DNA from 2 places in the Paenibacillus sp. UMB4589-SE434 genome. Region 1 is predicted to be linked to the other one. Evidence: a T-box and tRNA genes for the amino acid it is inferred to sense, from the RefSeq annotation. Region 1 holds a T-box; the other holds one or more tRNA genes.
The links. The T-box of region 1 lies ahead of QP775_RS13660 (arginine--tRNA ligase). A T-box ahead of a tRNA ligase gene usually reads a tRNA of that ligase, here a tRNA-Arg.
Positions count from the first base shown of each region.

Region 2: it encodes a tRNA-Arg, which carries the amino acid that the T-box ahead of QP775_RS13660 (arginine--tRNA ligase) is inferred to sense. The anticodon was not compared.

Region 1 is NZ_JASOYK010000003.1:244,552-259,601, forward strand. Features, by position in the region: gene QP775_RS13625 (phosphotransferase) at 1-158, opposite strand, end outside; gene serS (serine--tRNA ligase) at 675-1,958, opposite strand; gene QP775_RS13635 (ABC transporter substrate-binding protein) at 2,583-3,533, shown strand; gene QP775_RS13640 (FecCD family ABC transporter permease) at 3,540-4,592, shown strand; gene QP775_RS13645 (ABC transporter ATP-binding protein) at 4,579-5,361, shown strand; gene QP775_RS13650 (antibiotic biosynthesis monooxygenase) at 5,389-5,742, shown strand; gene QP775_RS13655 (proline--tRNA ligase) at 6,305-8,047, shown strand; gene QP775_RS13660 (arginine--tRNA ligase) at 8,136-10,028, opposite strand; T-box leader at 10,073-10,296, opposite strand; gene QP775_RS13665 (aldo/keto reductase) at 10,455-11,429, shown strand; gene QP775_RS13670 (helix-turn-helix transcriptional regulator) at 11,711-12,697, shown strand; gene QP775_RS13675 (DinB family protein) at 12,748-13,269, shown strand; gene QP775_RS13680 (ABC transporter substrate-binding protein) at 13,863-15,050, shown strand, end outside.
Region 2 is NZ_JASOYK010000001.1:2,390,202-2,405,251, reverse strand. Features, by position in the region: gene QP775_RS10135 (class I SAM-dependent methyltransferase) at 325-975, opposite strand; gene QP775_RS10130 (class I SAM-dependent methyltransferase) at 1,081-1,650, opposite strand; gene QP775_RS10125 (D-Tyr-tRNAtyr deacylase) at 1,764-2,246, opposite strand; gene QP775_RS10120 (hypothetical protein) at 2,256-3,716, opposite strand; gene QP775_RS10115 (DUF4214 domain-containing protein) at 3,900-6,272, shown strand; gene QP775_RS10110 (glycosyltransferase family 2 protein) at 6,288-6,941, shown strand; gene QP775_RS10105 (DUF1796 family putative cysteine peptidase) at 6,958-7,593, shown strand; gene QP775_RS10100 (glycosyltransferase family 4 protein) at 7,600-8,712, opposite strand; gene QP775_RS10095 (glycosyltransferase family 4 protein) at 8,904-9,938, opposite strand; gene QP775_RS10090 (glycosyltransferase family 2 protein) at 9,942-10,697, opposite strand; gene QP775_RS10085 (glycosyltransferase family 4 protein) at 10,717-11,829, opposite strand; tRNA gene QP775_RS10080 (tRNA-Gly) at 12,115-12,189, shown strand; tRNA gene QP775_RS10075 (tRNA-Arg) at 12,196-12,272, shown strand; tRNA gene QP775_RS10070 (tRNA-Leu) at 12,290-12,371, shown strand; tRNA gene QP775_RS10065 (tRNA-Pro) at 12,382-12,458, shown strand; gene sigY (RNA polymerase sigma factor SigY) at 12,703-13,281, shown strand; gene QP775_RS10055 (DUF5345 family protein) at 13,285-13,632, shown strand; gene QP775_RS10050 (sigmaY antisigma factor component) at 13,625-13,831, shown strand; gene QP775_RS10045 (PLDc N-terminal domain-containing protein) at 13,885-14,091, shown strand; gene QP775_RS10040 (ABC transporter ATP-binding protein) at 14,088-15,011, shown strand; gene QP775_RS10035 (ABC transporter permease subunit) at 15,008-15,050, shown strand, end outside.

The sequences.
Region 1 (15,050 bases):
TCACTGCCTCCCCATTTGATAATCCGCGTACCGCCTGACGCCAGCTTGATCCGATATACTTCAGATAAAGACCAGTGACGCAAGAGCTGCCATTGTGTAATCTGATCACCAATTGACGTGTTTTGGATATAGTGTTTACATTTTTCCGGAATTGACATGTTGACTGTCTCCTATGTTTTGTTGTCATTTCCGTTGCGCAACGTAATGACATTGTGCCACGCCGAATCAGAAAAATATAGACTTATAATTTCCGTTCTGTTAGGATGTTGAATAAGGTCTCGATAATTATCGAGGCCTTTTTTTGTAGTTTCTTTCTGTTTATTCCCGTTTCCCAACTCCCTATAATCTACTATATGTAACCCCATCCCGATGAAACAGAGCATAAAAGGTGCTTAAACAAGATCTCCCAAAAAACTAAGAATAGAAGTAACATTTTAAGATCATGGACGTCTGAAAAATAGCTGCGGGTTGGCGCGAGCCGTATAGCGAGCAGCTGCTTGTTTTTAAGGAACCGGCAAGTGTCAAGTAATTTGATATGAGTGGTTAACAAGCCCTTCCCTCCATCCCGGAGCTGCCGCACGTGCAGGGCCAGAGATACGTTCGTTTGAACGATCTGCGGCCACTACAACGGAGCACCTACTAGTGAACAAGGTGAAAGGCTTGTTAGTTTGTATTTAGAGAGTAGGAACTAACGTTTTTAAGCCGTACATATAGGGCTGCAAGGCATCCGGAATCCGGATTGAGCCGTCTTCCTGCTGATGATTTTCAAGCAGCGGGATCAGAATGCGCGGTGTCGCTACCGCTGTATTGTTCAGGGTGTGGCAAAATGTCAGCTTCCCTTTGGCATCCCGGTAGCGGATGCTGGCTCGCCGTGCTTGAAAGTCATGCAGATTCGACGCTGAATGTGTCTCACCATACGATTGCCGACTTGGCATCCAGGTTTCGATGTCGTACTGTTTATACGTCTTCTGCGCCATATCGCCTGTACAGACGGCCATCACACGATATGGCAGCTCCAGCAGCTGAAGAATCTCCTCAGCATGCCGCGTGATGTCCTGCAGCAGCTGCTCGGAAAGCTCGGGATCGGCTTCGCAGAGCACAACCTGTTCCACTTTGGCGAATTGATGCACGCGGTACAGCCCGCTGACGTCTTTGCCTGCAGAGCCCACTTCGCTGCGGAAACAGGTGGAAGCTGCCGCAAGCTTAAGCGGCTTGTTCACCTCAATGACCTCGTCAGCATAGCAAGAGACGAGTGGTACTTCCGATGTGCCTACCAGCCACTTGTCTTCATCGGCAATCCGATATACTTGATCCTTGCCCAATGGGAAGAATCCCGTACTAACTAGAGCTTCCCCGCGGACCATCAGCGGCACGTCCATCAAGGTAAAGCCGCGCTGCACCAAATAATCGAGCGCAAGCTGCTGCACGGCGCGATGAAGCATCACCCCTGTACCTTTTAAATAATAGTTGCGGCTTCCCGATGTGTTGACACCTCTTGGAATATCTACTATGTCGTGGAGATTACCGAGTTCCACGTGATCCCGTACCGCGAAGTCGAACTCAGGGCGAATGCCGACATGACGCACAGGCACATTGTCGGCGTCTGAGCGCCCAATCGGTGTATCTGGTGATACGATGTTTGGTACAAGCAGCATCAGTGCCGACAATTGCTGTTCGGCCTCTTGCAAGGCGACTTCTAGTCCAGCTAACTGATCATTAATACGGACAACCTGCCGTTTTACATCCTCAGCTTTTTCTTGTTTTCCTGCTTGCATATAGGCTCCGACTTGCCGCGACGATTGATTTCTCACTTGACGCAGATTATCTACCTCAATCTGCAGCTGTTTCCGCTGCTCATACACCGCTAGCACTTCCGATATCGATACATCGATTCCTTTATGAAGGGCCACCGCTTGTACCTCGTCTTGATATTCCTTGATCCAATCCATGCTTAACATTCTGCACCGCACTCCTTTGTCTAAAAAAATACAAAAAGCGCCCTCATCCGTATGGGACGAGGAGCGCTTGCTCGCGGTGCCACCCAACTTGACCGAATGCAAATGCATTCAATCCACTTTGGTTCCGCGGTAACGGGCGGTGCCGGTAAACTTAGGGAATGAGATTCCTTGACGAAAACGCCTCCGAGTTGGATGCTCTTCATAGGCCGTTTAATTATCATTTAGTTGAGTAGTAGTATAGCTCATTTTTAACCTATTATTCAAGGGGGAAGTGCCTACACTTCTCATAATGGTATCCGCCGCATTACTATACATCGTGTTCGTACATGGACAGAGGGGACTAGTGATTCGGTGAAAGTGTCGATGAGGCACCCATAAAAATAAAAAGTTTTTAACTATTTTTATTGACAATGATATTCATTATCATTTATGATCAAGCTTGTAAATGAGAATGATTGTCATTATCGTTAATAGGCATTTTACATAAGCAGCAGGTTATGATTCGAATACGAATCGATAAACAAACTTTGTAATTTTAGCCTCTGCACGAGAGCGAATCGAACAAGCAGCTTCATTTTTTTTTTACCGCTATTCCTTATTTCATATTTCTAGGAGGGGTCATTTATGTTACGTGTATTTAATCGCTCAGCTTCTAAGCTCGCACTTGCTGCGATTCTTGTATTTTCTTCTTTAAGCACGGCTGCAGTTGCAGCGCCAACAACAACGGTATCGAAGATTACAGTAACAGACTTTGCAGGGCGATCAATAACATTTGATAAGCCTGTAAAAAGCGTTGTCACGCTCGCGGCAGGAGATGCACAGATCGTAGCTGCACTTGGCGGCAATCTGGTCGGACGTCCGAAAACTTCTAATACTAAGCTTCCAAAAGCTGTACTTGATGCAGCTGTAATCGGATCGGCACACACGCCTAACTATGAGCTAATTACAGCCTTGAAACCCGAGCTTATTATCGGCAGCAAGAGCCTAAACGTGAAGGACGTGAAGGCGCTCGAAGCGACAGGGGCTAAAGTGTTCCTAACTAATTCCGAATCGGTTAATGAGATTAAGGAAAGCGTGCTGAAGATTGGCCAATTGTTAGGCAAGTCCGAGAGAGCCAAAGCGACCGCACAAGCGATGGATGTGAAGCTGCAGCTTGCAGGCAAGATTAACAAAGACAATCCCAAGAAAGCTTTGATCGTCTATGGTGCTCCAGGTACACTGCTTGCTGCTATGCCGGATTCTTTGCCTGGTGATCTGCTTACAAGAGCGGGTGGCAAAAATGTAGCTTCTGATTTTCCTAAAATGGAGAAGATGTCGGGATATGCACAGTTGAGCGCAGAGCGTGTCATCGCTTCCAATCCGGATGTCGTTTTCTTGATCACACATGGCGATCCTGAAGCGGTGAAGAAAGCATTTGATGCAGAGATTAGCAAAAATGCTTCATGGAGCAGCCTGACTGCGGTGAAGAAAGATCATATTGTCATCCTTCCTTCTCACTTGTTTGGCACGAACCCAGGTACCAAGATTTTTGACTCCTTGCAAGTGCTGGCGACTCATTTAAAAGAAGCGGAGTGATTTACGATGAATGCCGAACTGGAAGCGAGTAAAGCTTCCGGAACAAGTGCCCTTGGTCAAGATCCACGCAGGTGGAAGCGATTAGTAGCAATTATAGTCGCGCTGCTGCTTCTGATTGCGGCGTTCTTGTACGGCATGTCGACCGGCGCGGTTTCCATTCCGGTACGTACCATATGGGCCGTGCTGGTGAATAGAGAACCGTCTACAGAGGAACAGATCATATGGAATTTCCGTTTGCCGCGTACACTGCTTGCAGTTGTGGTTGGAATGGCACTGTCTGTATCGGGTGCGTTTATGCAAGGTGTAATGCGTAATCCGCTAGCTGATCCGGGAATTATCGGTGTGTCGGCTGGAGCAGGATTAATGGCTGTCATTATTATGTTGATATTACCTGAAATGATATATTTGGTGCCAGCGGCGGCTTTCATAGGTGCATTTATCGCCGTTATGGTGACATACAGCTTGGCGTGGAAGCGTGGTGCTTCACCGCTGCGCATCATTCTGGCCGGTGTAGCTGTCAATGCGTTGGCAGGTGCGGTGACTTCCGGTGTAATGCAATTGTACAGCGACAGAGTTCAGGCTGTATTGCCATGGCTGTCTGGTGGATTGGGCGGTGTAAGTTGGTATCATCTTCAGATGATTCTTCCATACTTTGCAGTCGCAATCGTGCTGTCAATATTCGCGGTGCGTCATGCCAATATACTGATACTTGGTGATGATGCAGCTAAGCTGCTTGGTCAGAAGACGGAGCGGAGCCGCCTCTTCCTGATTTTTATCAGCACGTTGTTAGCAGGTATTGCGGTAAGCGTGTCTGGTCTTATCGGATTTGTTGGCCTAGTTGTACCGCATATGGTGCGGCTCATCGTAGGCAACAACTACAGTTACTTGCTGCCGGTGTCGGCTCTAGGCGGAGCGGCATTGGTCGTGTTTGCAGATACGGCGGCGCGAAGCTGGTTTGATCCGCTCGAACTGCCGGTTGGTATTTTGCTGGCTGTTGTCGGCGCACCGTTCTTCTTATATTTATTGAGACGGGGAGGCGGCATCCTTGGGCGTACTTAATGTCAATCAGCTTGGTTATAGGCTGTCTGAGAAATTTGGACTTCACGAGGTCTCGCTGCAGGCAGAACAAGGTGAAAGGATAAGCATTATCGGACCAAACGGTTCCGGCAAGTCCACCTTGCTTAAGATTATGGCTCGGCTTATGACTCCCCATCAGGGAAGCGTCATGTTGAATGGGAGAGATATTGCAAAGATGAAGGGGCGGGACGCTGCAAGAATGTTGTCCATGCTTACCCAAATCCAGCCCGATTTATCGGAAATGACGGTACGTGATCTTGTACAGTATGGCAGACATCCTTACAGGAGTCTGCTGGCAGGCTCCTCGGAGGCTGATCAGACCATCGTTGAATGGGCGATACATGAGACACGGCTTGCACAGTTGGCAGATCGCCAGTTGGACTCCTTGTCAGGCGGAGAGCGGCAGCGCGCTTGGATTGCAATGGCGCTTGCCCAGAAACCGAAAGTGCTGCTCCTTGACGAGCCGACGACTTATTTGGATATTGCGCATCAGTTGGAGGTACTCGAGCTGATGAATCGCTTAAATGAGCAGCTCAACATGACGATTATCATGGTGCTGCACGACATGAATCAAGCGGCCCAATATAGTGATCGCATGATTGTGATGCAGGACGGCCGCATCGTTCAGAGCGGCACGCCGAATGAAGTGATGACGGCCGAGATGTTTGAGCAAGTATTTCGTATACGAGTTCGTATTCATCAAGAACAAACACGTCCTTATATATTTCCAATAGCCGTCTCGTCTGTATAATCTCATCTTGTGAAGGAGGAACCCAACATGATCGCCGTTACTAACCGACTCCGTACCCGTAAGGGTGAAGGGAATCATCTGAAGCAGCGCTTTGCGAAGCCCAAGCGTGTTCATCACATGCCAGGCTTTGTTAGTCTGGAGCTTATGACGAGCACTCAATCCGAAGAGTACGACGAATATGTCGTGCGTACCGTCTGGCAGGATCGGGAATCCTTTGAAGGTTGGGTCAATAGCCAACAGTTCAAGGAAGGTCATGCCCGCCGTGAGAAAGCGGATGACAGCATTATTGAATTCAAAGTCACGATCTATGATATCGTGCATCACCATCTTCCGGCAGAGTCCGAAGAATCTGTCGCAGCTGCGACAGGAGAGCAGTCATAGAAGAAGCCCCCGCTTCTTATGACATATATGTTTACCCAACCCCACTCTTTGAATGGATCAGCAATCGTCTCCCCGGGCGATTGTCTGGTCCATTCATTTTTTGTTTATCTTGTGTCTAACTTGCTGTTGTTTAAGCGCTCAGGCTAATAACATGTTAACTTTATTTCTTGCTTGATAAGTACAGGTCATTAATGATACACTGGCTTTTAATTTTATAATTAACAGCGATGATCAAGGACATAAGCGCATGTTTGGCTGGCCCAGAGAGGGAACCCATAGGTTGGGAGGTTCCTGCAGATGATGTGCGACTTCCTACTTTGTAGCTGCGACGAGGAAAGGGATAGGGCATTATGCCATAGGCGTGATGCGCTTTTTATCCAGTAAGCAAACGAGTACTCATCGCCGGAACGTTTCCGTTATAACGTCGAGAGCCGGAGTATTTGGGTACGCCGGTGAAAATAGGGTGGTACCACGAGCACATTCGTCCCTGACGAATGTGTTTTTTTGTTTTCATCTGAATACAGCGATACGCTTCACATTTGACATAAAGGAGAGATTTCGAATGAGACAAAGCCAATTGCTATCGCCAACTCTGCGTGAAGCACCAGCCGATGCGGAGGCGGTAAGCCATCAGTTATTGCTGCGAGCCGGGTATATCCGGCAGACGGCGGCAGGGGTGTACTCTTATTTGCCGTTAGGACGGCGTATGCTTCGTAAATTGGAGCACATTGTGCGAGAAGAAATGGACATAGCGGGGGCTCAAGAGGTGCTACTGCCTGCTATCCAGCCAGCTGAATTATGGCAGCGATCTGGAAGATATGCTCTTTACGGTCCTGAGCTGATACGTTTCCATGATCGGCATGAACGAGAGTTTGCGTTAGGTCCTACGCATGAAGAAGTGATCACGACGTTAGTTGGGGGCGAGGTGAATTCCTATCGCAGGCTTCCTTTGACGATGTACCAAATTCAGACCAAGTTCCGGGATGAACGGCGCCCTCGCTTCGGGCTGCTGCGAGGACGTGAATTTTTGATGAAAGATGCTTATTCCTTTGATACGGACTGGGAAGGGCTTGATCGCTCTTACTGGAATATGTACGAGGCTTATCATCAGATATTCACCCGTATGGGGTTGCAGTTCCGTGCAGTAGAAGCAGATCCGGGCTCTATTGGCGGAGAGGGAGGGACACATGAATTTATGGCGTTGGCAGCCATCGGGGAGGATACGATTGTTTCCTGTTCTTCGTGTGCATATGCCGCTAATTTAGAGAAGGCGCAATCGATTGCTGCACACAGTTCAAGGAATGAGAACAAATGTGAGATGACAGCAGATGGGGAGTCAATCACACCATATCCAGTAATGACTAAGCTGCACACCCCTAATATTCGTACGATCGGACAGCTTAAACAGGCGTTGGGTAAAGCTTCGCAACAAATGATAAAGACGCTGATTTATGTGGCAGATGGACAGGCGGTTGCGGTTGTTGTTCGAGGCGATCACGAAGTCAATGAGATTAAAGTGAAGAATACTCTTGGTGTAGCAGAGCTCCAACTTGCCGATGCAGAGACAACGTCCCGTGTTACGGGAGCACCTGTAGGATTTGCAGGACCTAGAGGGTTGTCTATTCCAATACTTGTGGATGAAGCTGTGGCGGGGGTCAAGGACGCGCTCATGGGAGCCAATGAAGTGGATTATCATTATGATCACGTAGTGCCTGGACGTGATTTCACTTTAGAGAGAATAGGGGATTACCGGAATGCAGTCGAAGGCGACTGTTGTCCTCGATGTGAGAGTGAACTTCAGTTTAGCAAAGGGATCGAGGTAGGACATATTTTTAAATTGGGTACAAAGTACAGCGAGACGTTAGCAGCGACTTTTCTGGATACAGCAGGAAAAGAACAGAACATGGTCATGGGCTGTTACGGCATTGGGATCTCCCGCTTGTTGTCAGCTGCCATTGAACAGCATCATGATGAGCACGGGATTATTTGGCCGCTAGCGATTGCTCCTTATCAGGTCCACCTTGTTCCAGTGTCCGTTAAAGATGCAGAGCAGACCAAAGTAGCAGAGCATTTGTATGAATGGTTGCGCCGGCATCACGTTGAGGTGCTGCTTGATGACCGGGATGAGCGGCTTGGCGTAAAACTGAAAGACGCCGACTTAATGGGCATACCGCTGCGTATAGTGATAGGCAAGGATGCAGCAAACGGCTTAGTCGAGCTGAAAGAGCGCTCTAGCGGCGAAAAGCAGATCATGACGGTTGAAAAGGCTTGCTTGCATATCCAAGCGGTATTGGAACAGGTGTAATGCGAGTGTTGTGAAGGGCCAATGTGCTGATTACATGGTAGCGGGCTATTCGATCCGTTGTCGAAATAGCCCGCCATACCTGGCCGGCTTACATGCGTTCCGGTGTCGGCAAGCCTAACACTTGGAGCGCGTCACAAAGTGTTTCCTTGAATTTGGCTGTTAGCCATACACGGAAGACTTGACTCTCGCGGCTTGCTTTCAGAATAGGGCACACCGCATAGAAGTTGTTAAACAGCGTTGCAAGCTCAAACGCATATGTGCAGATCGTGTTCGGTGCTAGCTCTTTGCAAGCGGACTGTAATGTATCTGGCCATTTGGCAATATGACGCAGCAGCGCGTATTCTGCTTTTTCGAGATGGGAGATATCTTTCGGTGCAGTTGGCTCGATACGATGCTCCTGTGCTGCACGCTGCAGTAAAGTCGTCGCACGTGCATGTGCATACATGACGTATACGCCCGTGTTGCCTGTAATTTCTGTTGCTTGCTGAAGATCCAGTACAACTTCAGTCTGGAGATTAAAGCGCAGCAGGTAATATCGAATGGCTGCGGCCGCAATATCACGGCTGCTCATACCAGTCTGATCTGAGCGCTTGTCTGTGATCACCTTCTCCATTAAATCGAGCAGTTGGGCACTCTTAATTCCAATGCCCTGACGACCAGACATGGCATAAGAGGATCTGCCATCAGAAGTATCAATGCCCAGCTCGCTTGCGGCATTTGGGCTTAGCGACACCACACCGTAGCTCACGTGATGCAGCTTCTCAGCCTGGGCCGTGAAGCCGAGCGTTTGCAGCGCTTGCTTGACCATTGCTTGAGGGTATTGTTGTCGATAATCGATTACATTAATGACTACATCTGCATGTCCGTATGAACGTGTAGTTCCTCCGGCACGAGTCGTCCATAAGGAATTTGTAAACGGTGAATAAGTGAAATCTTGGTTCAGAAGTCCGAACTTCCATAGATGATAAGCGATATCCTTGGCCGTATACGTTAGGATGCCGTTCGAACGAACGAGTACTTTGTCCTGATGATGCTCGGAATCGGCTGTCGTATCATCATAAGCTGACGCGCCGTCTCCCTGTGGTTCATGTTCAGACTGTCGCAGCACCCAGCATTCGGCAAGCTTGCCTTTATCGATCTGATAAAATGAGTCTGTCTGCTGGAGCAATTCAAAGGCTGAGTCCCAGAAGCCCTCTCTGACGATATTGCTCTCCCAGACAAGCAAGTCATAGTGGATGCCAAAGCTGCCCATTTCCTCGATATGCTCACGTACGATCCGTTCAGCTACAAGCATGCCAGTCCATGCAAGATTGTTGTTACCCTCTTCAAGGGCATGCAGTACATGAGAGCGCTGCTGCTGAAGTTCCATGTCCTGCTCGTATTGTTTGTTCACATGAGCATACAAGTCCCAACAGAAATCGCCAAAACGATCATGCTGATGCTTAATCGGTGTATGCAGCATGCCAACTACCGTATCAGCAAGTTGGTTGCCGAGATCATCAATGTAGTTATGGACTTCTACCGTGCAGCCTGTTCTTTGAAGCATCCGGACAAGCGTGTCTCCGATACAGGCATTACGAAGATGCCCGATGTGCGAAGATTTGTTAGGATTAATCGATGTATGTTCGATTACGATTTTGGTTTTATGAGCATGGAAAACGGGCATATCCTGCTGAGCCCACACTGTCCAATTGATAAATAAATTAATAAAACCAGGAGGCAGAACCTCTATTTTATTTACTAGCCCTGCGAACATCCCGTCCTCTTCCAGTCTTGTTTTGATCTGTTCAGCAATATGAAGTGGAGATTTGCGCAGCGAGCGGGCTAATTGGAGGGCGATATTGGTGCTGTAATCACCGTGCTCCATACGTGATGGCTGCTCGATTGTGATTGGATTGAATGTCGCAATGGGACTACCGGATTCTTCTAAAATTGCAGCTGCAGCATGCTCTAAATGGGTTAACAGCGTTTGACTTAACATGCGATTTCCTCCTTAATAACATAATAAAAGCCCCCGTCTCTAATAAAAGAGACGAAGGCTATTGCATTCGCGGTACCACTCTTGTTGCCAAGCCGCAGCTTGACCCCTCTGACAGGATAACGGTCTTGGCCGGACGCGCGTACTTGCTAAGCTTTCTTTCAGCGCATCTTCTCACGGGTCCGTTTCATTCTTGGCAATGTACCGGCTCCCACCAACCCGGCTCGCTTGGACTACCACCATGAACTACTCTCCCGATCATTGAACATTCGGATGTAATTTTATACTATTATACCCCTTGAATTTCAGAAATCAACTTCGACGTTTCAAGAATTACACTTCTTATACAGTATTCTGATAAAATACAGACTGTAACTTCCTCAATTTAACATCAAGTCATAGATCCTATTTCAGCAGGAGGAACTAACCATGAATTATAAAAGGCTTGGCAGCAGCGGGATGAAGGTATCGATATTAGGGCTTGGCACGAATTCTTTTGGCAAACGAGCGGATGAAACGGAATCCGCCCGTATTTTGCATCACGCCATTGACAGCGGCATTACATTTATCGATACGGCGAACATCTACGCACATACGGAATCGGAGCAGATCATTGGCAATGCCCTTGCTGGCAGACGGCAACAGGTAGTACTGGCGACAAAAGCAGGATTGGTCAAGGGACAAGGTCCTAATGATCGCGGTTCCTCCAGATATCATCTGATGTTGGAGTTGGAACAGAGCTTGAGCAGGTTGAAAACGGATTACGTTGATCTGTATCAGATCCATACTTTTGACCCAGAGACACCGCTTGAAGAGACGCTGCGGACTCTCGATGATATGGTTCGCTCGGGAAAGGTAAGGTACATCGGCGCTTCTAACTATGCGGCATGGGAACTGATGAAAGCGATTGGTATTAGTGGAAAATGCGGTTTGAATCGTTTTGTGTCGACACAGACAAGTTATTCCTTAGCCGATCGGACACCGGAGCAGGAGTTGGTGGCGTGTTGTCTGGATCAAGGAGTCGGTATTATTCCTTATTTCCCGCTTGCAGGTGGAATTCTAACGGGAAAATATACATCATCTGAAGTAGTTCCCGCTGGATCTCGTGCGGAGAAGGATGATCATATCAAACGGTTCATTAACGATTCGACTCTTCCGTTGGTGGAACGTGTTCGTTCTATTGCGTCGGACTTGGGGTGCTCACCGAGTGAGCTGTCATTGGCGTGGCTGATGCATCAGCAGGCCGTGTCTACGGTTATTGTAGGAGCAACCAAAGCTGAGCAGTTGGAAGCGAATCGCCGCAGCGTGGAGCTGAACTTAGATAGTGGCACCCTGCAGGCGTTGGACGAAATAAGTGAAAAGTTCAAGCATGGCAAGCCATTGGCCGTATACCGTTTACCCTGATTAATGGTAGGAGAGGGAGATGGAGGAGAGGTATATCCATAAGAATGAGGCTGATTTGTGCAAGTGTTAGAACTTTCAGAGTATCCTCATGTCGGCAATCTCTCAAGATCGCATAATAAAAAGCATACACTAAATGACACAAATAGTGTCAAAGAGGTATCTGCGATGGGTGATGATGATTGCCTCTAAGATGAAGTAAAGTATCTGATTGCTTTTCAGATGAAATAAGGTATCACAGCCAACTTGACCAGTTAATCATCGAGTGAAGGGATGCGGCATATATGTCAAAAGTAGATAACATGCTATCTATCCTATGGCTGTTAAAGACAAGGCGGCGGATGACGGCGAAGCAGCTCGCGGAGCAGCTCGAGATCCATATTCGCACAGTGTATCGATATATTGACGCTTTGTGCGCCAGCGGAGTACCGATTGTATCGGATTCGGGTCATCATGGTGGATACAGTCTGTTAGCTCACTTTCAGGACGTTCCGCTTATGTTTGACAATGAAGAGCAAAAAACGCTCATCCATGCAGCAAAGTTTGCGATTGAAGCAGGGTATCCGCATGAAGACGTATTACAAGGGGCAATCTCGAAACTGAGGCTGTACAGCAACGAAGAGCAGATCAGCGCGATGAACCGATATTCGGGTGGTTTGGACGTCATCCATCCCCCTGTTGATGAATCCATTAGAGGGACTCTTCAGGAGTTAGAGCTTGCGGGCGTGGATCTTGTTGCTGTATCCATTGAATATATGAAAGGTTATGGGACTGTGATTGAGACACGTCTCTTTAATCTGTATGGCCTCGTGTATTGGAAGAGCAAGTGGTATGCAGTGGGCCACTGCCACCTGCGGGAGGAGATCCGCAGCTTTCGAGTGGATCGGATCAAGATGATCCATCGCACGGAGATTCAGTATGAGAAACCAAAAGATTTCTCTGCGAAACAATTCTTTATGCAGTCGCTCCTTCCGAATTTAGACAATAAAGAACAGCTCGTAACTTTGGTTATTGAAGGCAGGGAGCAGGCGCTTGACGACCTGTGTGCGCATTGGTTATTGGGACATGCGTTGGTCGCTCGCTCGGATACTGCTGCTCGTTTCTGCCTTGATGAGCGCACGCTGGAGACTTTGCCTTACTTGTTGTTATCATATGGAGGCACAATTCGTGTTACTGAACCTGAATTTGTTATTGACCAACTAATTCAAGTGACGACACGTATGCTTCATTATTACGAAAGTCTGCGCATGACTGACCGTAATTGTCAGTAAAGCGAAGGTATGATAAAAGGGCTAGATCCAATTATGGGAGTGTGGTATTGATGGGGAATAACGCCAGAAAGCTGTATAGTTATCATGTATGGGCCAATGAAAAGCTAATAAAGCATTTGAAAGCTCTACCAGATACGACTACATGGACTCAGCAGGTGCAAAGTGTGTTTCCGAGCATTCGGGAGACGCTCTTGCATATCTACAGTGTAGACAACGTATGGCTGTTAACGGTCAGCAATGACACTATCAATATTGACGAGATGATAACCGAGGTTGGCCGTATTCGAACAGAATCGGAAACTTGGAACATAGAGCAATTAGAAGCACAATTTCACACATTAGCTGGGCGTTACGTTGACTTTATGGAGCAGCAGGGCGATCTTGATGAAGCCAAGCAAATCTCGCATCCTCATTATGGGACTTTGGACACCAGCTACTCGGACTTGATTCAGCATGTCGTTAATCATGGCACATATCATCGTGGAAACGTTACAGCGATGCTGCGGCAGTTAGGGCAGGCAGGTACTGCTACTGACTATATACATTATTTGTATGACTTGACGCATCAGTAGTATAGTAATTCGAGGTGAATTCTGGTGGGAACGGGAACACTGTTTTGCCGAGGTTCAATTAGAGGGCTGTTGAAGTCCTCACCGAACGATTGCAATGCAATGCTGTAATTGTCTATTACGGGGCCATAGGTGTCCGTTCACCTTGGCAAAATGTTAATAGGAGCCCGCAGGTTCTTCCTAGAACGCTGCAATGTAGGCAGGCGTCGCCAATCAGGCTACCGCCTGCTTTACTATGCGCACAAATGATATCTTAATGCATGTTAAGCAGCTTCAAATAGGTATTAATAAGCTGTGCTGACTTACTGAACTGCCTACTGTTGGCAGGATGCGCTGTGCTCAACTGCCTGTAGTTGGGTGTGAATTATAACAACAACTGCATTGTGGACTCGTCATCCGCGCAATATCGATAACCATTGACATCTTCCCACACTTAATCAAAAGCGATGAGGCGATTTCCAGCGAAATTTTTGGTATACTCATATAAATGATAACAATTATCAATTACGAATGTGATGATGGGGCTAAATGATAACGTCATCTCATTGGACTGTAAACAGGCAAACGTCAATTAATCATAAGTGTGGTGGACCTTCATGGATAGTAAAGCGGCAATAACAGAGAACCTATCGTTCCCAGCAGAGGATGTGGATGCATGGATTATTCGACTTAGAGATGTAAATATAATTCATCGCAATTGTGAGGTCCGGTGGACGCAGCAGTTTACCTTTACTCATATTTTAATCATCGTGCTATCGGGGGCTGGAAAAGTAACGATTGGTGAGCAGGAGCATACAGCAAAGAGTGGCTCCGTATTTGCCTGTCCGCCTGGACAGACCTTCGGCGCTTATGTAGCAGCTTCAGATACGATTGAGCTTGTGGCGATCGCCTATGAAGTGCTGGAAGACGGCGGGATGCCTAGAGAGCCTAAATGTGTTGCCCCTCCGCACGACTTATTCCCGAATGAAGGGGAGCTAATGCTGAACGCATCAGTCTCGTGGACGATGTACGGCACCGAACTGTTGAGATGGTTCCAAAAGGGCGATGGACTTGAGCGGTTCCGTGCGCACGCGATGTTTCAGGAGATGTTATATCACATGATGAAACATCTGCGAAATTCCCCTAAGGATAGTCTGACGGCACTGGAAGCAACTAAGCTGTACATGGACAACCATTATGATCAGAGTCTATCGATGGATCAGCTCGCCCGTATGGCGGATATTAGCGCCAAATACTATGCGGAGCTGTTTAAGAAAATGTATGGCATGAGCGCGCTGGATTATTTGACTTCCGTACGAATGAAACGGGCCAAGCAGCTGCTTACAAGAGCCGAAATGAAACTCAAAGACCTGGCAGCTCAGGTGGGTTATCAGGACGAGTTTTATTTCAGTCGCAAGTTTAAGCAGCAGGTTGGTGTAGCTCCAACAGTTTATATGAAGAACAGGCAGCGCAAGATAGCGGTATTCGGAGGTATTAACCTGCTTGGGTATCTCGCTCCACTTCATTTTATTCCCTACGCGGCACCCCTTCACCCGAAATGGGGAGCTTATTACTATGATACGTATCGTAATGATATCCCTGTACATCTTAGTGCTTATCGGTACAACGAATACTGGGATGACAACGTTGAGACACTGCGACAGGCGAAACCGGAAGCGATTCTTTGTTATGACAACTTGGAGGCAGAACATAGTGAGAAGCTGCGGGAAATTGCGCCGTTGCTACTAGTTCCGCATCAGTTGAATTGGCGGGATCAACTCATGACAATCGCTGGGCACCTGCAG
Region 2 (15,050 bases), on a different contig from region 1:
ACCTCAGCACGCCCCCAACAATTTGTTTATTGTGATCATCTCCTTTGACAAGCCGCTTTGTGGCGGAGAGGAACTGCTCTTCGAGACAGGCAGCGGCTACGCTCCAGTCGTTATTAACGCCCCTTACTGTTGTTAAAACATACAAAGTGCCCCAGACACGCGTTGTACTTGTAGTGTGAGTTATTTGCGAGGAAGGTTGTAGACCACAGAAACAAGTAAGGCAATAAAAAGAATGAAGCGGGTCATTGGGCCCGCTTCATTGGAATATCATTTTGTATTGATGCGCGGCCCCACATACGAAAGATGGCCGTGTTAAAGCTACATTTATAACCCTGATGCTGTTACGATCTGCTGGACCCTATCGTTATGTTCACGATCTTGTACCGTCTCGTTCGGGATGATAATACTTAATCCATGTTGACTGTGAGCACGGTGAAGTCGCAGTGTCAGCTTTGTCTCGGCTAAAAAGTCTTCAACAGCCGTTAACACACCGTTTCTTGGCCCGTACTCATACGCGGCATTCCAGACGGATTCGTTATGGCCACCGTTAACTAACTCATTAATACCTGGGAGGATGCCTTTGCATGCATGAGGGTGCCGATATTGAGCAGGGATTGACTCAGGGAAGTAATACATGTCTCTGCGAGCATAAGGCCATTCTGTATCGTGAAGAAATACGATCGGAAACCGTTGCAGCTTTTCCAGTAGTTTCAGCTCATGATACACGGTGAACCAATTATGATCACCATCAAGGAAGACGGCATCTGCAGCCTCTATTTCCGGCAATACTTGCAAGCTGTAGCCTTGCTTCATGTCAAATGAATTACCGTATACTTGTTTTACAAGGGAAACGTCGAATTGGGGAACAGGGTCTATTGCAATCAATCTGCTGCCATGCGGCTCGGCATAGGACAATAGATTTAAAGTATTTAGGCCTTGGGCACAACCAATCTCGATGATAGTAGCTGGGTTCATTAATCTAAGGATCGGGTGTACAATGCTGCTCCAGAAATATATCACGCTGTAACTACCTCCATTCTTACCGGCTCTAAAGAGATTGCATGCAAAAGTAACGTGAAATCAACGTTGATGATAGCTATTCGTACGCCATACACTCAAATAATGTTCAACAATTTTTATAATTTCTGGACGTACCTGATCGCCTTTAATACCAATGCCCACAACTGTATGCGGGAACAACTCCTCGCCTGCGTAATCGGTCATCACTACATCAAACGGCTTTAAGATGCTCGCAAAAGCTTGTGGGGTAAATCTCCAGTAGTCTGCTGGATGATCATGAATGGGAAAATTCATGACAGAGCTAATAATCGCGATACCGTTTGGCTTTAAGATACGATGTATTTCTTGCAGTGCAAGTCGCGGATCTTCGACGTGCTCCAGCGTGTCGAGTGAAAGAACTAAACCTGCTGTGGCATCCGGGAGATCAATGTGGTGGAGATCGAGGACACGATCTACACCTGGTCCTAAACGCATATCACAGCCTACATATGTTTTGTCTGGAAACAAGGGTCTTAAGTCAGCAAGGACCTCCTGCCCTTGAACCTGATACGAGCCGAATTCATATACAGGTTCCTCAAAAGGCAACAAAGCGGCACAAATCGCTACATAATCTTTAATAATTTGTCTCATCTCTTCACTCCCAGTTGCATGATGACGGATCCTATTCCTTGTTGGAAGAGGGGAACACCCATTTATTCACAGTATTCGGCCGTCTACAGGAAGTTGTGTAGTCAAATACCCATTTATGGGCCACAAGTTAAGGAGATTGGATTGATGACGCTATGTCGCTGATCATTCACTTCTACCCAACCCTGAATATGAAGGGGCTCAGAAATGTGCTCAAAATCGTATTCCACCTGCCAGTCTTTGAGCTCAGTCCATTTTCCTGGGCGCAGGGTGAGCGGCTCGATCGATTCAATACGATATTCTCCATTACGCTTGGACTGCTTGATCCAATCCGGATCAGAAAATTTCCATCCTGTCTGTTTGCCGCCCTTTGTGTACACAGCAAACGTTTGAACCAGCTCAGGTGACAATATTTTCCCGCTTAGCGTTGCCCGGATCGGTGTTATGTGGAGGACAAGCTGAGGATGCTCAACGGCTTCGCGACTCAGATTACGAATCATCAAGCCGCCAAATACCGTAACCCGGCGCAGCTCCAAATCGATGTCGACAGCATGCTTAAATACGGCTTCTATATAAATGGAGGAGCTTGTTGATGTCATAAGACCACCTCACTGATTTAGCTTTGTAATACGTTGGAGCAGATGAATGACTTTGTGGCGGACACCGCTCTTTTGAACGGAGGATAACTCATGATCTGGCTGAATCAGTTGTTTAGCATCTGAAATGCTTGCGGATATATGAGGGGACATTTGGACTGCAGTATGTCCGTGCAAAAAGACACGGTCTGAGTTTGTATCCATATCCAGCTCTATGTTAAAGGGGAAATCCAGCTCGGGTACAGGGATGCGGAGCAGCGATTCGCGTATGTCGAGTTCTTCACTTAGTGCTGCAAGACGATGCTGCTTTAGTGTGGCTTGATGTTTGCAGAATTGAATGCGTTGTTCCAACTGGTTCATCTCTTCTTGGAGTTTGTCGTGTGTTCCTAGCAGCCGTTTGACTGTAGTTAAGGAACTCTCTGCGTAAGTGACACTGGCAAGGATATCCGTATTTGTACGGTACAGATCGAGAAAAGAGTGAAGCTGCACGTCCGAAGGCAGCCATTCTCGATGTGCTGACAACCAACACGTATAGGGCATGGAGGGCATGGAACTGTCAATATGATTGGATATTACATACCATAGTGTAGGCTGGCTGGCTGGGATTGATTGCAGTACACCCCAGCTTCCGTCGCTGGTCTTGTATTTAATGCGATACAAGTGACCTTCGGCTGTCCACGTAAATTGAATATGGTCATCATACCGATGGCAGAGGGCGGCATCAACTTGACGAATTGGTGTAATTAAAGTGCTGTCTGACAAAGGGATCAACGTGTCGTCTTCGGCTAGCCGGAACTGCTGAAAGTTGAGCTTTCCTTTGAGAAATCGCAAGCACAGCAGCACGAGAAGCCCTTCCCTGTCTAATTGCGGTTCAATATGAAGGATATCCTCGACGGACCATGATGTGACCAGTGGGGCAGGATACGGCTTGTTCCAAGTAAAAGAATGTCCATTGTAATGCCATATGTCCAGCTCATAGGTCTGTCTATTGTTCATGATGCCGATGATCATCCATCGTTCAGCTGATTTCACCAGATGAATGTGATGACATCCACGATCATTTGCAATCGTTGTGGGGGAACTCCAATGGATTCCTGTTAGTTCATAGTGGATAAAGCCACGATCACGCAGCAGAAATAAATGTAATGCATTGCCAAGGCAACAAAGCTTGACGGTATGGATGGTGGTACTCTCCCAATCCGCAGCCAGTGGCAGCATGTCGGAAAGGATCTGCGTATGATCTGGGCGGACGATCGCATGAATCAGCCTGCCAGCTTGATCTATATAGACGATATGGATGCAATGTTTATCATCTTCGCATATATCATATAAGGTGGAGGCGTGGGGAATGCAGCGTTCCTTATCAGGATCTGCTGAATTGGTATGAACAGGCTCTATAAGCAATCCGCGTTCTGAATGGCGGATGCTCATCAAGAGGCGGCGATTAGCGACCAGATAGCGGACGTCTGTCAATACAGTTCCTCCTTTCAATAGAAGTTCAATGACTCCCTCTTATGTTATTCAGCGGGAGATGTGTTTAGGATGGTGTCTGTGGAATAAATGCGACAAGTGCGGACATTTGCTGATGTCAAAGGACACCTGTCATCAATACATTGTAAGAAAGTAACTATTTAATCGGCGGTTATGGAGGGATTGATGTTGAAACTCGTCCAAATGTTACACCAGTTGTTTCAATTGGAAAGGGAGGAATTCGTTGCGGAACTGTATCGGCAGGTACTGGGTAGAGAAGCAGAAATCGCTGCTAGACTTCAGTATGCCGCCATGCTCAGCGCAGGGACGTCGAAGATGGCTATCGTCGTCAGCTTGTTTCGGAGCCGCGAAGCGAGGCAGCTCTATACGAAGCAGCCGGTTCATTCTTTGAATAGAGAACGGACATCGATTTATCACAGCATTTGGGCGCTGCTGGACTTGGATGACAGCTCTTTTATTCGTCAAATGTATAGTGAACTGCTAGATCGCGAGGCAGAAGAAGATGAGATTCTCCATTATGTACAACAACTGCACAAGCATGCTTATAAATACTTAGTTCTTGTCAACGTGATGTCTTCCGCAGAAAGCAGACATATTCTGGAGGAACGGGACCGCTATTTAAGAGAAAAGCTGATTTTTGGCAAATATGAAATCGAGGATCTTAACCTTGGCGATAAGCCAAGGCACCCCGCATCCCCTTCGCTGAATCGTAAAATATCGATTGTAATCCTAACCTGGAATGGTCTTGCATACACACAGCGTTGTCTGGATTCACTTGCTTACCTGGCGGATCACGCCTTGGTGGACGTGGTCGTGTTTGATAACGGCAGCACGGACGGTACTATCGCCTATTTGAAGCAGATTCCTTGGATACATTGGTACGCCAATTCGACTAACGTTGGGTTCCCTGCTGGCAATAACATGGCGGTATCGATGTGCGATCCGGCAAGTGATATTGTGCTGCTTAATAATGATATCGTCATTCAGCAGCAGGATTGGCTGGAGAAGCTGCAAGAAACAGCCTATACAGATGACGCCATAGGTATAGTCGGCTGCAGATTGTGCGGTGAAGCGGGAGATCTTCAGCATGCGGGTACCTTTATATATGCGGAAACATGCTGGGGACAGCAGATAGCGGGTTTAGAAAAGGATATCGGTCAATATGAGCGGGTCAGAGACGTTCAGGGCATCGTATTTGCTTCCGCCTACTTAAAACGCGACATGATTAGAAAGATTGGCCTATTGGACACTGACTATTTTGCATACTTTGAGGATACGGATTATTGCTTGAGAGCATGGTCTTATCAATATAGGGTCGTGTACGATGGGCGAGTTACGCTTACCCATTCGCAAAATACATCCACCAAGGTCAATAAGGTTGACTTTTCACAGCTATTTGAGGGGTCGCGGATGATGTTTCGTGAAAAGTGGAGTTCCTTTCTGGATGCACAGTATAGTCATGCCCTGAATTGGCACTCCATTGCCAATGTGGCTTCCGGCTATGCTAATTCTTCACGTAATCTGATGATTGCGTTGGATGAACAGCATGTGAAGATGCATTATCGGTACGTTTATGGTCCAGGAACTCCTAATCAGGCAATGGAGCCCGTCAGTGGCAGTGATTATCGTATTAACTTGTTTGGCATGCGGCATAGAGACGCAAATGCGCCAGAAGTAGTCTACGGCCAAGGGGATGTCTTCTTTAAAAATACGGGACGATATAAAATCGGTTATACGATGCTGGAAGTTGACGGACTGCCTCAAGATTGGGTGGAACAGTGTAATCGTATGAACGAAGTCTGGGTCCCTTCGACGTTTAACCTCATGACATTTCGCGAGAGTGGTGTGCATGTTCCCATCCATGTAATGCCACTTGGCGTTAATCCCGACTATTTTAATCCCCATATCCATGCTTCGCGATTCTCCGACCGCTATACGTTCTTGTCTGTGTTTGAATGGGGGGAACGAAAGGCTCCGCTGGAACTGCTGCAAGCCTATGTAAATGAATTCAGGTATGATGAAGTATTGCTCGTGTGCAAGGTTATTAATTCCGATACAGCCATTAATGTGCATGCTGAGCTGCGGAAGCTGGATCTGTCTCATTGCGTATGCAAGATTATGTTCATCTACAACCAGGAGCTCCCCGATTATCAGCTTGGTTCCTTATACCGTTCAGCGGATTGTTTTGTACTTCCGACAAGAGGCGAGGGCTGGGGGATGCCGATTCTGGAAGCGATGGCTTGCGGAATTCCTACCATAGCCACCAATTGGAGTGCCCAGTCAGACTTTCTTAACGAGGATACAGGATATCCCATTCGGGTAAAGCGATTAGTCCCAGCAGTGGCCAAATGCCCGTACTACTTAAATTTCAGGTGGGCTGAGCCTGATTTTGAACATATGGCTTCGCTAATGAGGTACGTGTACACGAATCGTCAAAGTGTCCGCCAGCGCAGCGAAGAATCGGCAGCGCACATTTTATCCACTTACTCATGGGAACAATCTGCCCGCAAAATGATTTCAAGACTAAATCAAATATAAAGGGGGTTATTTAAAATGCAGTATACAGTGGGCATTCCGTATGTAAACCGTATAGACCTACTGCAGCGCGCCATACAAAGCATTCCTTTATATTGGGGGAACACCGTTGTGCTGGATAATTCACCTGAGCGGGCACTACAGCACCACTCCTGGCTCTCTGACCTGGTAACCGTATATACACCGCCTGTTCCGCTTACATTTACGCAATCGATGAATTGGTTTCAGCGATTGGCTGCGGAAAAAGGGGCGGATGCAGTCTTCTATATGCACAATGACGCAGAAGCTTATCCAGGTACCCCTGAAACATTTTTGCAAGCACTTGATGAACTGGAAGCAAGCGGAAAGAAGTGGGGGCTTGCCTTAACTAATTTCGATGCATTAGCTGCCTATAATATGAAAGCAGTGCGTGCCGTAGGCAGCTGGGATACAGTGTTCAGCAGTTATTTTGCAGACATTGATTACCACCGGCGACTTCGGTTGGCAGGATATGAGGAAGTATTTACTGGACTGCCCGTAGAGCACCACGGCAGCTCGACCCGCAAGTCCGATTCAAAAGTTAACTTTATCGTGGATACAACGTGGCCGCTATATGAACGATATTACGAATTGAAGTGGGGCGGTAAAATGGCACAGGAGACGTATCTTACGCCATTTAACCAGCACTTATAGAGAGGGGGGGTGAACCATGGATCTGGCTCAGCTTAAGGGACAATATGATGCGGTTTACAGCTTGGGATCGAACTGTTATCCGGCACAGCGGCTCGAACGTTATGGCTTACGGCCATATAGTGGGGTTATCGATTGGATGTATTCCAATTCGATTCCGGGATTAACCAAGCTGCTGCGAAGCGGGTTTGCCAACTTTATGCACCCTGACAATATGGTTGTAGACGGCACAGAGTTTAACAACTATAACTATTCGGTAAAAGACTGCTTTTATGAAGTGCAATCGGTACATGACTTTCTAGTTAGCGAACAGTTGGAAGGAATCACGCACAAATATCCCGAGTTTCATGCAACATTACAACGCAGAATAGCCCGGTTTTTGCAGAAAACCGAGCAAAGTAGAATGATTTTGTTTTTTCGCTTGAATGCCAGCTTTGAAGAAGCTGTTCAACTGGAGGCGGCACTGGCTGCACGTGTAGCCAATCAGTTTCGATTACTGGTGGTGAATCCAGTCAGCAGAAAAGAAGTGTTTGATTGTGGCTGGCCGCTCGCCAATACATGTGGACTTGAGCTTCCAGCCGAGTGGGATGAACACAGCGACCTGCTGTGGAATGCCGTATTTGCTGGGATCACTTATCATCCACCAGCAGAGTGAGACCGTCTAGTTCAGTTTATAACCGGACAGTGTTTGAAGCGCATGAATCATATCTTGGGCAGCAGCCTTGGGCGTAAAGTGGGTGGTGGCTGCTTGTTGCGCGGCTAGGCCTTTAAGAGAAGCGGATTGGTAATCGTTCAAGACTTGCCGCATTAATACTCTTAATTGCTCGACTGAGGCTTCTGCCCATAACTGATTGCTTTTATAACCGTAATAGTAAGGTTGAGGCTTAACTGGTACCAACTGAAACGGAATTAGATAGCTGTTGTGTTCGTTCAGGAAATCCATGTGGCCGCCCCAGCCCGTAGTAATAATCGGCAAACCTCTGACTGCTGCTTCAAGCATGGGATATCCTACACCTTCTCCGCGGCTGGGGTGTACAAATACGTGACAGTTGCGGTATAAGGCATCCATCTCCATTTCACTGCGGGTATGCAGGTCTACATAGATGGGAGCAGGCTCATGGGACAAGCGCTCTGTGTGCTTCATGTTCTGAAGCACATTGTAGATATCGTGATTACCGGCTGTTTTGATCACTAAAGAGACAGGCTCAGCGGCACTAAATTCTTGCATAAATGCTTTGAGCAGCAGGTCATATCCTTTGCGTTCAATCCAAGAGCAAACGGCGAGAAAACGGAATGGTGGCAGTTGGTGCAAGTAGGAGGGCACATCTTCAGCGCGGAATGAATGAAGCGGATAATGAAGGCATGGCCGAATGTGGAACATAGGAACACGTACGCCGGACGTACGGAATACTTCCATGTTATTGGAGCTTGGTAGAAAGAGGGCATTCATCTGATTGGATGCGGATACCCATTCATCTGGAAGCCTGGACGTTTCCCAATACGTAAAGCCGATCGTTGCTTGAAGTTTGCGTTTCCACATATCCGGAATGTAGTGGTATAAATATATTTTTTTGCCGGGAGCTTTACGTTTGGCAGCTAAATGCTTCAAGATCTGCTGTTGTTCTGGGGGCAGGACGACTTCCGGCATGTTGGATGAAAATGCTTCAACTTTCACATTTACGCCGCTTTCATGCAAGGCAAGCACGTACTGCCTGGATGCTTTGGCATAGCCGGTTGAATCAAACATGTTGCCTTGCCATATAATTTGAATCATGACTCGTAATTCCTCCTTTACCCTTAATTGGGAGTGTAATGACTTCGATTGTGTACGTATAAGAAATAGAGGAGGATGTAGACGTACTTTACTGGACATGCCTATAAGCAAGAGGTCAGGTAAGAGTATACGAAATACAAAACCCGCCCCTTGCTAGTCGTGAGTCGCCTGTATGTTTTTCAGTCCTACTATCAGATCGTCTGCGGCGTAAGGCTATTGAACACGGTCGTCAAATTGTGCATCACACGGGGCCAGTTGTATAATTGGGCTGTTTCCACAGCCTTAGCAGCAATGTACGCTCCGAATTCCGGATCCTGCAAGATACGGATAATTCCGTTCATTACACCTGTAGCATCACCTTTGTCGACCAAGACGCAATTCCAGCCATTTTTGCAAAATTCCTCGTTTCCCTCTGCTTTTGTAGTCACTACAGGGGCTCCGCATGCCATTGCTTCTACAATCGGCAGACCGAAGCCTTCGTGATAGGATGTCTGTACAAACACACCACAGTTGGCATACAGATTAGAGACGCTCTCATCCGTGGGACGAGCAAAATGTAGGTTGGAGATGCCTTTTATCCGTGGTGGCTCGATGCCAAAAGTAACTAGCGACGCTTGTGGTACGTATTTGCATACCCCTTGTATGGCGCGAACCGTAACCTCGAACCCTTTTAAATGCTGGCTTTTGCGGGAGCAGGCCAGTATGCGGTATGGATCATAGTCGTGGGTGCGATTAGGCTTGAACATATCGAGATCAACCGCGATAGAAATGTTGGTGGCATGTTGTCGAAAACGATGCAGCAGCTCATTGGTGGTCCAGTCTGCAATAGTAAGCATGCGGACAGGCAGGCGATAGGTCTGTCTGACTCGTTCCTGCATATCGGGCAGATTTGGATAATAGCTTTCTTCAATATCCTGTACCAAATATAAAGGGACCCCTTGACCGCCTTGATTTGGATCGCAGCTGTTCCAGACGACCGGCAGGGTCCTCCACCATGTAGCAATCTTGATGGCATGCATGGATTTTAATTCTTTAAACATAAGCGTATAGCTCGCGAAGCTTCTAATTTTGATGTGAAGTGGAAACCATGTAGGCTGCCCGTCGAGAGCAAATAAGTGCACCTTAACACCGGATTGATGCAGTCGATTGACCTGTTCGATCACATTTTTAATGCCGCCGGATAATCCAACCTTCTCCAATACGTATACAACTTCTAAAGTTGACATGTCTTATAGACGCTCTCCCTTCCAAGTTGCCCAAAACAGCCTTCTGGCTTCCAGTTCCTTATGGCGCCAATAACGGTTTTTGTTAGCTCTAGTTGTGCCGCGCGTATAGCCTTCCAGATGTACAGCCGAGGCTGTTCCACAATACACGACTCGCCAACCTTGTTTCCTAGCTCTGTAGCAGTAGTCTACATCCTCATAGGCGATAAAATATAAATCAGATAGCAGGCCAATCGTGTGGATCACGTCTCTACGTATAAGCATTAAGGCGCCTGTAACCGCATTGACGTCTTCGATAGCTAATGCAGGTGGATAATCGGCAGGCTGATGACGATAACGGTGATCAAAGTAACCTCTAGTAGAAGGAAACACCCCTGCATGCTGAATGGTTTGATTCGGATAAAGCAAACGGGCACCGACAATGCCGATATCGGGAGAAGAATTCATCGTATGCAGCATTTGGCTCAGCCAGCCCATCTGCTCAAAGATAATGTCATTGTTCGCGAGTACTACATAATGGCCGAGTGAAGCCGCAATGCCTTCATTCACCGTTTTGCTGAACCCGCCGTTACTTGTTCGTGTGATGAGCCTAAGTTGCTCTGATGCTGCCCACGCGGACAAAGCTTGTTGAACGGGGGGAGGACTCCCATCATCAACAACGATAATTTCGTTAGGCAAATCGTTGATGGTTGCACGGAAACTATTGACGCATTGCTGAACCAAATCGACCTGATGAATAGTAGGTATAATTAAGCTGATCACTCTATTTCTCCCTCCATTCTTAGAGGTTGTGCAGTTGCTGAAGCCTGCTAATCATCTGAGTCGCACTCTGCTCCCAAGTATACTGTTCAGTTAAGATGCGTCTTCCTAGCTCAGCCTTTGCAGCGGCTTCTTCCGGATGAGTGTATACATGCCGCATGAGCAGACGCAGATGGTTCCTGTCAGGTATAGCCCAATACAGCCGAGGATAAGCAGGATTAGATGCCACAAATCCTTGTACTTGGATCAGATAGCCGTTGCTATCGTTCATAAAATCCAAATGAGCAGACCAATTAGTCGTGATGACGGGCAAGCCTGATGCCATGGCTTCCATCACGGTTAAGCTCCAGCCTTCTCCTCTTGTTGGCAGGACATAACAATCAGCAGTATTGTATAACGCAGCCAATTGCTCTTCGGACCAACTTCCAGTCGTTGATAATAAAATGACAGAAGGACGTGGTTTATCGCTTACTTGCACGGATATCCGGTCAATATAATGCTGTTGTTGTAAGATTTCCTGCTCGCTGGAGGCTCTCGTTTTCAAAATTAGGCATACATCTTCTGATTCATCGAATTCTTCGAAAAAGGCAGATACTAACGTCTCGATGCCTTTGCGCTCATCAAAAGAGCAGACAGCAAGGAACGCATATTGTCTTCTCCCTGGGATCGGAATCGTGCTTGGTCGCGGCTGGAACAGGACGGAATCGACACCATAGGGCATGGTGTGAATTTTGTGCAGCGGGATGCCGCTCTGGGCGAAGGAAGTTCTATTAAAGGTGGAAGGCACCCATATTTCATCCATCATGTTGCATCTTCTTGCCCAGTTGAAGGGAAGTCGATTGCACTCAAACATGGTCATCCCAATTGTATATTGCACACTCGACTTCACAAAATGGTAAGCGGGATAGTGGAACAGCATGGGATGTCTTGGTGGCAGCGGTGTGTGTGTCAAGGTTCCCAATATGGCTTCTACATTGGGATCAAGCGGTACTCTTACTTGCTCAGCGTGAATTGGCGTAAAACGAACGTGTACCCCTTTCTTCGCCAGCTCAAGTACAAGTTGTCGGTTAGCCTTTGCGTAGCCAGTAGGTTCATAAAGGGTACCGACATTGTGGATGTATAACGATTCGCTCACAAGGCACACCTCCTTTTACATGGCCAAATTCGTGATTATAAGGGGAAAGGCATTTCACATTACAAAGTCAATTATTAAAAGATATGATGACGAAGCGAAATAGGTAACGGCTTATGCCATTTATCACGACGATTCATTGAGGTCAAGAAAAAAATACCACTAAAAAAATCAGAAAAAAAGTTTGCATTTTAATATTTAGTCTGATATATTAGATCATGTCCTCGCGAAACGGGACACGGCGAAAGAAAGAGTATATTGCCGTATGAACGAGAAAATTAAAGATATGCGGACATAGCTCAGTGGTAGAGTATCGCCTTGCCAAGGCGAGGGTCGCGGGTTCGAATCCCGTTGTCCGCTCCATTATATGCGCCCTTAGCTCAGCTGGATAGAGTGTTTGACTACGAATCAAAAGGTCGGGAGTTCGAATCTCTCAGGGCGCGCCATCTTTACAACTTGATATGCCGGTGTGGCGGAATGGCAGACGCGCGCGACTCAAAATCGTGAGGGAAACCGTGGAGGTTCGAGTCCTCTCACCGGCACCATAATGTAGTTCGGGACGTAGCTCAGCTTGGTAGAGCACTTGGTTTGGGACCAAGGGGTCGCATGTTCAAATCGTGTCGTCCCGACCATTAATATGAAGAACCGTCGGTTATGTGCCGACGGTTTTTGTTTTTTTATTATACTTCCGATTGATGATTGACTGGGATAACATTCAGATATACATACTTATTAGATAGCTTCCGCAAATCTTACTTCAAGCAATTTCCTCTCTACATAACATCATTCCAATTTAATAGATGGTTTTATCTGATATTAGCTCACAAATGATTTCCTAAACATTATAAAATATATTTTTTGCATTGCTTTGAACGAATGGACAGTCTTCATCGTACTACTTGGGACTGCAGTCGATACAACTTAAATACAAAGGGTGTGAGAGCGATTACCGAACAGCATACTATTGACCTTGCTCGAGCAGGGGACACGGCTGCACTCGCCCTCCTGTTACAACAGAATTACACCTTTGTTCGGAACTATGTGTTGAAGTTGACGATGAATCCGGCTTTAACAGATGATATCGTGCAGGATACGATGCTTAAGAGCATGGAGAAGCTGCATTTGTACAACGGTTCCTCCAAATTCTCGTCCTGGTTGATTACAATAGCTACTCGAATCTATGTTGATCTGATAAGAAGACAAAAAGTCGAGAAGCGTTGGCAGGAGCAGGCCATACGCTCAATGCGTTTTCAGATGGAGGCCCATAATGAAGAGTGGACAGATCTGCTAGATTCCTTAGGAAAACTTCCACCGGAGCAGCGGGCTGCGATCTTATTAAAGCATTATTATGGCTATACCTATCCGGAAATAGCAGAGATGCTTGGCTTGAGCGAAGGAACTGCCAAATCCCGTGTCTTTTATGGTATTGAGCACATTCGAAAGGAGCTGAAATAAGACATGGATCCTAAAAAGTTGCCAGAGACAGAAGAGGAATGGACAGCTCTGCTCAAGGGAGAGCTTGCCAAAGTTGATGTCCTCAGTGAAGAGGAGCCGATCCCCGATCAGAAGTATCTGATTGCTATGCTTACGGAACATAAACAAAGGCAAAAGCAAGCACTTTGGCGTGAATTAAGTGTGTTGTGGTTGGTTGCTGTTGTCGTGTTGCTAGGTGGATTGGCTTTGGCAGTGACCGATATATCCGTATATGTCTTGCTGCAGTTCGTGTTATTGATCGGCGTCCTGGGCGGATTGCTCACACGAGAATATAAAATCAAGCGACGGAGAAGAGGGACGTCTCATGAATAATGGGAGTGATATTCCGTTGTGGGTATTGTGTGTGCTCGTCCCTATGTTGATCACACAAGGCACCTGTTTGTTTCTGCATGCACGCAAGCATGGCTATTATCCGTGGTTATGGGCGCTGTGGGGATTTATCAGTATCCCTTTGCCCACTATCTTATACATTCTCTTCGTCGTTAGACCATGGAGAAAAGCAGCTAAATAGGTGAGTGGAATGAAGGGAAGTATTTCACTGCTGAATAAGAGGGGGACATCGTTATGAATATGTCATGGTCCGATATACCGTGGAATATCATTATGCCGCTGCTTGTCATACAACTTATATTAATGGTTGTGGCTTTAGTATCGCTAGATAAGACAGAGTCGACTAACGGACCTAAAGGACTTTGGTTGGCCATTATTATATTGTTAAACATGCCTGGATGCATTGCTTATTTCTTAATAGGCAGAAAGGAGCAAAGATGAGCGAGTTCGTCATATCCGAATTAAGCAAAGAATACGGCAGTCATAAAGCAGTCGACGCCGTTAATTTTAAGATACCGAGCGGCAGTTGTACAGCTCTTCTCGGTCCGAATGGAGCAGGGAAGACAACAACGCTTCATATGCTGACAGGCGTAACCAAACCAAGCTCAGGATCGGTTACTATGATTGATAAGACGGGTAAGAAACATCAAGGGGATCTAAGACGCTGGATTGGATTTATGCCGCAGTCACCAAGCTTTCACTATTGGATGAATGGCAGTGAATGGCTGCAAATGATGGCGCAATTAACAGGCAGCAGCAAGCGTCAAGCCCGTATTGCTGCGGATGAGTGGCTAGAAATAGTAGGACTGGCGGACGCGGGGCAGCGGAGCATCGGTGGATATTCGGGCGGAATGAAGCAGAGGCTCGGTCTTGCCCAAGCCATGATTGCGCAGCCAGAACTGCTTGTGCTTGATGAACCAGTATCTGCGCTCGATCCCATTGGCAGGCGTGAGGTTATGGCACTGCTTCAATCGCTGAAACGTCGTACAACTATTTTGTTCTCCACTCACGTGCTGCATGATGCTGAAGATTTGTGTGATGAGCTTATTATTTTGAAACGAGGAAGTATATTGATGCAGGGTCAATGGGATACACTGCGCAAACAATCAACTGATCCTCTGTTTTCGATTGAGGTCGAGCAGCAGCCAGCTGCACTTGCCTGGCTGCACAAATTGGGGGAACTCCCTTTTGTTAAAGCAGCAGAGATCCGCTCCACACGAGCCGAATTAACTGTACAGGGTTATGATGAAGCAAGGGATTATTTGTTGCGGCAGATTCACGAACAACAAATTCCGCTCGTTAGCTTTGAAGCAGGCGTAAACACATTAGAGCAGTTGTTTATGAAGGCGGTGGGATCATGAGAACGTGGTTCGTTCTTTACCAGAAAGAATGTAAGGAAA